Regions from separate parts of the Exiguobacterium sp. s21 genome, predicted to be linked through region 2. Evidence: riboswitches for the same ligand, from Rfam matches in the RefSeq annotation. Region 2 holds a riboswitch; the other holds the start of a gene.

Region 1 (3,979 bases), on a different contig from region 2:
CGTTTTGACTGAATCGTCCAAGCCGCCATATTGTCGGTGATGAGCGTCACGTCGATATCGGCCCGGTCGAGTTCCCAGACAGTGAGGCGTGCCCCTTGCAGGAGCGGCCGCGTCTCACAGGCGAAGACGTTGAAAGATACGCCCTGTTCTTTTCCGACGTAAAACGGCGCGAGCGCTGTGCCGTATCGCGATGTCGCGATGGCACCGGCGTTGCAGATTGTCAACACGTTCCCCCCGGCCGGCAACACCGTCAGCGCATGCTCGCCGATGGCCCGATATGTATCGACGTCCCGGTCGTACAAAGCGATGGCGCGGCGTTTGATTTCCTCGGCAATCGCCTCAAAGTCGTCCCCGACATTTAAATCAAGGAGCGATTCGATCACGTTTTGCAGATTGACCGCCGTCGGTCTTGTCGCAATCAAGCGGCGTCCAACGAGGTCGAGTCGACGGGTGAAGTCCGGGTCGTCGACTAACCGGCCTGCCTCTTTGGCGAGGACGAACGCCCCGAAGTACGCGATGGCCGGGGCACCACGGACTTGGAGCGTCTCGATGGCATGTTCTGCCTGTTCGAGCGTCTCGATTGTCACGTAACGCTCTTCATGTGGTAACAACGTCTGATCCAATAGGATGAGTTCGTCCGTTTGCGAATTAAAGCGGATGTTTTGGACCGTCATACGCGCACCCCCGACAAAAGCGTCACCAAGTCGTCAATCGATTCGACGCTGTGGCGTTCTTTAATGAGCGCCGTCCCGAGGGCAAGCGCGTCACGTTTTCGTTCGAGCCGCGTCGCTTCCGGCAACGTCTCGAGATCGGCGACACCGGCGAGTCCGACGGCACGGCGAATGAGTTCGCAACCGGCATAGCCGATCGTGTCGCTGAAGATTGTCCGCAACAATTCGTCGACGAAACCGTCCGTATTGAACGGCTCGACGGCTCGCTCAAAGTTGGCCCGGAACGTCTTCTCGAACGTCTCCCACACCGTCAAGACGTCCGTGAAACGTTCGAAGCGTTTGAGCGGGTCATGGAACGTCGACAGCGTCAAATGGGCGATAATTTGGCCCAAATCAAAGCCGAACGGTCCGTAAAATGCGAACTCTGGATCGATGATTTTCGTCTCTTGTTGAGTCGCGAAGATGCTGCCTGTATGTAGGTCACCGTGCAGAAGCGCCTCATGTTTCGTGACAAATCCGACTTTCAGTTTCGTCACCTCGACCTTGAGCGCCTGGTCTTGCCAGAGGCGTTCGACATCTTCTCGAAGCGCCGCCTCGATGTTGTTCGACTCCGCGTCTTTGAACGGGTCGGTGAAGATGAGCTTCTCGGTGATGTCACACAGTTCCGGGTTGTAATAGTCACGTTCAATCCGCTTCTTCGCGATCGGGCCGGCCGCATAATCCGACGTCGCGAACAGCGTCTCGCCTAAAAATTCACCGACATGACGCGCGAGTTCCGGATAGCTCTCCCCTTTCAAATAACCGGTGCGGACAATCTCATAATCAGACAGATCTTCTAAAATCGTGTAGGCGAGCGTCCGGTCGCTACCGAGGACGTCCGGGACGAAACGCGGCGCCACGTTCGCAAACTCACGGAGTGCCAACTGTTCAATCCATGCCCGTTCGAGTGTAAGCGGCCAGCTCTCACCGACGACTTTAGCGTATGGGAGCGCCTGTTTGACGATTAGGCGCTGTTCGCCTTGGCGAATCCGAAACACGAGATTCAAATTGCCGTCCCCGATTTCCTCACACTCGGCGATTCCGTCTTGCAAGTATCCTAATTGACGGACGTGCTCGACAACAGACTGTTCTGTAAATGGTTGATATGACATGATGTTTTCCCCTTCCTGTACGTTGCCCACAAAAAAAGCCCCTTTCTCCGCGAGAAAGAGGCACAGCCAAAATGGTTGTTCCTCTCATCTGTCAGACATTCGTCTGGTGGATGTAGCACCGTGCCTAATGGTCGGTTGCTGCGGCGTCATCGGGCCAATTCCCTCTGCCAACTCGCGATAAGAGTGGTTTATTCGATTCGGTGAACTTATGTGATGAATATTACGGACTCGACGTCACAATTGTCAACGTCCTTTTCTCCGTGCCACTCGTCTTTTTTTGTGCATATATGGAAACAACTTCCCAAAATATTTTTTTGGAAAAAAAGGAATTGACGACGTGACGAATCTGTGTAAAAATTCAATTAAATTTCACAACTTCAAATCACATTCTTATCAAGAGCAGACGGAGGGACGAGCCCGATGATGTCGCAGCAACCGACCAGAGATGGCACGGTGCTAATTCTTGCAGCGAAAGCTGAGAGATAAGAGTTCATTTTTTATGATGACCTCTTGCCTCGGCATGGGGTCATTTTTTGTTTGCCTGGAAGGAGGAACCATATGAGTATCACTGCCACATATGAAATCAAACGAACGGATGCGGTCGCAAGCATTGCCGACAAAATCACCCTCGAGCTGACCGTCGGCACATGGACCGAGCTGCGTCATTTAGAGCAAGAGCAGTTACAGGCGTACCGGGGTGAGGTCGTATCGACCACCCATACTGAGACGACGAGCCGGTTCACGATCCGCTATCCGTTACATAATGTCAGCCCTGACTTTTCATCCATCTTGACGACGACGTTCGGGAAACTATCCCTCGACGATTCGATTCGGTTAATCGATTTGACGTTGCCCGAAACGCTCGCCCCTCATTTCAAAGGCGCCAAGTTCGGCGTCGACGGGATTCGCGAGTTGCTCGGTGTCCATGACCGTCCGCTCGTCATGAGCATCTTCAAAGGCGTCATCGGGCGTGACCTCGCGTTTCTCGAGCAGCAACTCCGCGATCAGTTCGCCGGCGGCATCGATATCGTCAAAGACGACGAGATTTTATACGACAATCCGCTCACGCCGTCGCTCGAACGGGCCCGGATCGGAGCGGCCGTCATTCAAGCGCACTTTGAGGCGACCGGGAAACGTGTCCTCTACGCCATCACGCTGAGCGGCCCTGTGTTCGGTCTTCGCGACCAGGCGCTCCGGCTGATCGAGGCCGGTGCGACGGCGCTCCTATTCAACGTCTATACGTACGGTCTTGACGCACTGCGCGAACTTGCGAACGACCCAGACATCCGTGTGCCGATTTTGGCCCACCCGGCCTTTGCCGGCGCCTTGACCGGGTCCATCAGTCATTCGCTCTTACTCGGTAAACTCCCACGTCTCGCCGGGGCCGATTTGACGCTCTTCCCGTCTCCATACGGTTCGCTCGCGACACCACGGGACGAGGCGTTCGCGATTCGTGACTTGAGCGCCGAACCGCATTGGTCGAAACCAATTTTACCGGTCCCGTCAGCCGGGATTCATCCGGGGCTTGTCGCCGATATCATTCGTGATTTCGGGACGGAGGTCGTCATCAACGCCGGCGGTGGCATTCATGGTCACCCGGACGGTGCAGCCGCCGGGGCCCGTGCTTTCCGCCAAGCCATCACTCACGTCCTCGGTCCCACCGAAGGACAGACGGACGAACTCGATACCGCGTTAAAGGCGTGGGCGTCACGATGACGGTCCACATCCTGTGCGACTTCGATGGGACGATCACGGCGGAAGACAATATCATCGCGTTGATGAAGGCATTCGCCCCGCCGGCTTGGGTCGAGTTGAAAGATGCGGTCCTCGAACAACGGATTTCCATTCGCTCCGGTGTCGGTCAAATGTTTCAACTATTGCCGAGCGAGGCCGCCCCGGACTACCGCGATTATTTGTTGGAGCGGATCACGCTCCGCCAAGGGTTCCCATCATTTTTAGAACAGGTTCGGGCGCACGGTTGGAAGTTTGACGTCGTCAGCGGCGGGATGGACTTCTTCGTCCAGCCGGTCTTAGATGGTCACGTCGCCCCTGAGCACATCTACTGTAACGTCGCCGACTTCTCCGACGAGACGGTAACCGTCACGTGGCCGCACGCTTGTGACGAACAGTGTACGAACGATTGCGGCTGTTGCAAGC
Region 2 (3,979 bases):
AGTCCGGACTCATCACGTTGCCGCAATGTGTGCTCGAGCCAGGGGACGGGATCTTGCTACCGAATCCCGGCTATCCTGATTACATCTCGGGGGCACGACTCGCCGGTGCCGTCGTCCGTGACCTCGTCCTCCGGGAAGAGAACGGCTTCTTGCCGGACTATGAGACGCTCGATACGCAAGATGCAAGACTCATGTATTTGAACTACCCGAGCAATCCGACCGGAGCCGTCGCCTCACCCGCTTTCTTTGACGATACCGTCCGTTTCGCCCGGGAGCGGGACTTGATGGTCGTCCACGATTTCGCATACGGCAGCATCGGATTCGATGGCCACGTCCCGCCTAGCTTTCTGCAGGCGGAAGGGGCGAAAGAAGTCGGCATCGAGGTATATACGATGTCGAAAGCGTTCAACATGTCCGGTTGGCGCGTCGCCTTCGCCGTCGGGAACGCGGACATCATCGAGGCGATCAACACGTATCAGGACCACGTCCACGTCAGCGTGTTCTCGGCCATCCAGGCGGCGGCTGTCGTTGCGCTCGAGGCGCCCCGTACCATTCGCGATGACTTGGCACGACTGTACGAGGCACGGCGTGATCGCCTGATCGACGGGTTGAACCGGGCCGGCTGGGCCGTCGAACCGCCGGAAGGCTCGTTCTTCGTCTGGGCGAAAGTGCCCGAGGGTGATGCCAAGTCGTTCTCGCGGAAACTGCTGCATGAAGCCGGTGTCGCCGTCACCCCGGGCTATTTCTTCGGTTCGGAAGGGAACGGATACGTCCGCTTCGGTCTCGTCTCACCGGAACCGAAGATTGACGAGGCCGTCGAACGAATCGAGCGGTTGTTTGCCGCCTATGAGGAGGTGCGCGCATGATTCGTCAGGCCGTCCTTGAATATGACCACGCCGATGACGCGCTCGACCGTCTGGATGACTTAGTCGACGGCCGACGTGCCCACGTCCTGCACGGTCAGAACGGGTATGACGTCGTCCGAGCCATCTTTCCGGCCATCGCGGACTATCCGGCAACAAAATTCAGCGGGGAGTGCACGGACTCGGAAGTCAAACGGCTCAAACCGTTGGACGCCGACGTGTTAATCGCCGTCGGAGGCGGCAAGCTCGTCGACACGGCCAAACTCGTCGCCTATCAACAGAACGTGCCGCTCATCGTCGTCCCGACACTCACCTCGAACTGTGCGGCGTTCACGCCTCTCAGCGTCGTCTATCGGGAGGACGGGAGCTACGACCGCTACGACATGTTCCGCGTCGTCATCGAACGGGTCATCGTTGACTCACGGGTCATCTCGCGCTCACCATATGAATACTTTCGGGCCGGTGTCATCGACACGGTCGCGAAGTTTTACGAGGCCCGTTATTTGAGTGGTGACAGCTCAGCTGACGCCGGCGTCAACACCGGACTCGTCTTGGCCGAGCAGTGCGGGCGTCTCGTCGAACTTGAATTGAGCGAGCACGCTTTTGAGTCGTATAGTGACGACGTCCGCTTCGCGGTCGATCACGTGCTCGCCATCGGCGGCGCCGTCGGTGGATTTGGTGACGCCGGGACACGCGTCGCCGTGGGCCATGCGGTCCATAATGCGCTCAGCCGCTTCGAGTCGACCCACTCTTTCTTGCATGGAGACAAGGTCGGCTTCGGCCTAATCGTCCAGGAGCGGTTGCGTCGCTCGGCCGATGCTCCGTATTTGGAGGCCTGGTTGAAACAGTTCGGTGCACCGACGACGCTCGAGGCGCTCGGGGTCGGGTCGGGCGACATCCCGGTACTGGTCGACTCCGTCATGACGGAAACCGAACTGCAACAGTTGCCGGAACCACTCGATAAAGACTTTCTGAAAATAATATTTGAAAATTTACAATTTTCTATTTACAATTAAAAGAATTAAAAGTAAGATGATAACAACTTAATAGACCGATTGCTTATCAAGAGTGGTGGAGGGACTGGCCCTGTGAAACCCGGCAACCAGATCGTAATGATCATGGTGCTAATTCCAACAGACGATATCGTCTGGGAGATGAGCGTGTCCGACTTTGACTTGTCGTGCCCGCCACTCTGAATGAGTAGCGGGCTTTCATTTTGGAGGAGGAAAACAAATGAACATCAAACAGAAAACAGTACTTGCAGGAACATCACTACTCGCCGCCATCGCGCTCTCGGCATGCGGACAATCGGACGCGAGCGAGGCGCTCAGCACGGAGTCGCTCACGATCGGCGTCACGGGCGGGCCGCACCAACAGATCGCCGAGAAAGTGAAAGAACTCGCGGCCGAAGACGGCCTCGAACTCGATATCAAAGTGTTCAATGACTATAATACGCCGAACACGGCGCTCGCCGAGGGTAGCCTCGACGTGAACAGTTATCAGACGCTCTCATTCCTAGAACTGCAAAAGTCCGACAAAGGCTATAAGATTGACGACGTGTTCAAGACCGTCGCGTTCCCGATGGGTCTTTACTCGGAAAAGTTGACCGACATTGAGGACTTGAAAGAAGGCGACAAGGTCGCCGTCCCGAACGACCCGGCGAACGAGCTGCGCGCACTCCGTCTGTATGAGACAGCGGGCCTCATCACGCTGAAGGAAGGCTTGACGGACAAGGCGACGAAACGCGACATCGCCGAGAACCCGCTCAACCTCGAATTCATCGAGCTCGAGGCGTCTCAGCTCCCGACCCAGCTCCCGGAAGTCGCACTCGCGGCCATCAACACGAACTTCGCGATGGGTGCCGGCCTGTCGATCAACGAGGACGCCTTGTTCCACGAAGACACGGTCGACAACCCGTATCCGAACTACGTCGTCGTCCGTACCGACAACAAGGATGACGAAGTCGTCGAGACACTCAAATCGTACTATCACTCGGACGAGGTCCGGACGTTCATCGAAGAGACGTTCAACGGCTCAATCGTCCCGGCGTTTTAAGGAGGGCCTATGATCGCACTTAAAGGAATCACGAAGACGTTCACGGTGAACAAAGGTGCCGTCACCGCACTCGACGACGTCTCGCTCACGATCGAGAAAGGCGAGATCTTCGGCATCATCGGCCGAAGCGGGGCCGGCAAGAGCACGCTCATCCGCATGATCAACCTGCTCGAACGCCCGACCTCGGGCCAGGTCGAGATCGAAGGACAGGACATCACGAAGCTCGACAAACGTGGGCTCTCAAAACTCCGCCATCGAATCGGAATGATCTTCCAACACTACAACCTGCTCAAGACGGCGACCGTCGAAGAGAACGTCGGCATCCCGCTCCGGCTTGAAGGTCTCGACAAGGCAACGATCCGCGCTCGCGTCGACAAATACCTCGACATCGTCGGCTTGACGGACCATCGAAAACATTATCCCGAGCAACTCTCGGGCGGACAGAAGCAACGTGTCGCCATCGCCCGGGCCCTCGCGCACGAGCCGGATATCCTGCTCAGCGACGAGGCGACGAGCGCGCTCGACCCGGAGACGACCGAGTCGATCCTCGACCTCTTGCTCGACATCAACCGCGAGCTCGGACTGACGATCTTTTTGATCACGCACGAGATGGAAGTCATCGAGCGCATCTGTGACCGGGTCGCGGTCATCGAGGCCGGCCGGATCATCGAGGAAGGGGACGTGCTCGACGTGTTCTCGGACCCGCAGCATGCGACGACACGCAAGTTCTTGAAGACGAACCTCGATGTCCCGAAAGAGGTCGTCGAAGAGTTGAGCACGCACGGGATGCTCGTCAACTTGTCGTTCATCGGTCATCAGAGTGAACAGGCTGTGCTCGCCCAGTTGACGAAACGGTTCGGCTTGCTCCCGAATATCATCGGGGGCGGCATAAAAAAGCTAAAAGGCGGTCTCGTCGGCAATCTGCTCGTCCATTTGGACGGCGATAAGACCCAGACCGATCAAGCCGTCCGCTTCTTAGAGGCGAGCGGTGTGAAAGTGAAGGAGGTGACGAACCATGCTTCAGTTTTGGGAAAATTGGGGTGACTTGATTTGGACGGGGA

The links. A riboswitch is a leader RNA that binds a small molecule or an ion and turns the genes downstream of it on or off. The one in region 2 is predicted to bind S-adenosylmethionine.
Region 1: another riboswitch for S-adenosylmethionine. It lies ahead of mtnK (S-methyl-5-thioribose kinase); the one in region 2 lies ahead of KNP06_RS08590 (MetQ/NlpA family ABC transporter substrate-binding protein).

Annotation. Positions count from the first base shown of each region.
Region 1 is NZ_JACSLF010000003.1:119,983-123,961, forward strand. It holds gene mtnA (S-methyl-5-thioribose-1-phosphate isomerase) at 1-674, opposite strand, end outside; gene mtnK (S-methyl-5-thioribose kinase) at 671-1,822, opposite strand; SAM riboswitch class I at 1,904-2,006, opposite strand; SAM riboswitch class I at 2,210-2,311, shown strand; gene KNP06_RS05195 (2,3-diketo-5-methylthiopentyl-1-phosphate enolase) at 2,381-3,538, shown strand; gene KNP06_RS05200 (2-hydroxy-3-keto-5-methylthiopentenyl-1-phosphate phosphatase) at 3,535-3,979, shown strand, end outside.
Region 2 is NZ_JACSLF010000006.1:36,611-40,589, reverse strand. It holds gene KNP06_RS08600 (aminotransferase class I/II-fold pyridoxal phosphate-dependent enzyme) at 1-866, shown strand, start outside; gene KNP06_RS08595 (iron-containing alcohol dehydrogenase family protein) at 863-1,879, shown strand; SAM riboswitch class I at 1,920-2,024, shown strand; gene KNP06_RS08590 (MetQ/NlpA family ABC transporter substrate-binding protein) at 2,097-2,918, shown strand; gene KNP06_RS08585 (methionine ABC transporter ATP-binding protein) at 2,928-3,962, shown strand; gene KNP06_RS08580 (methionine ABC transporter permease) at 3,934-3,979, shown strand, end outside.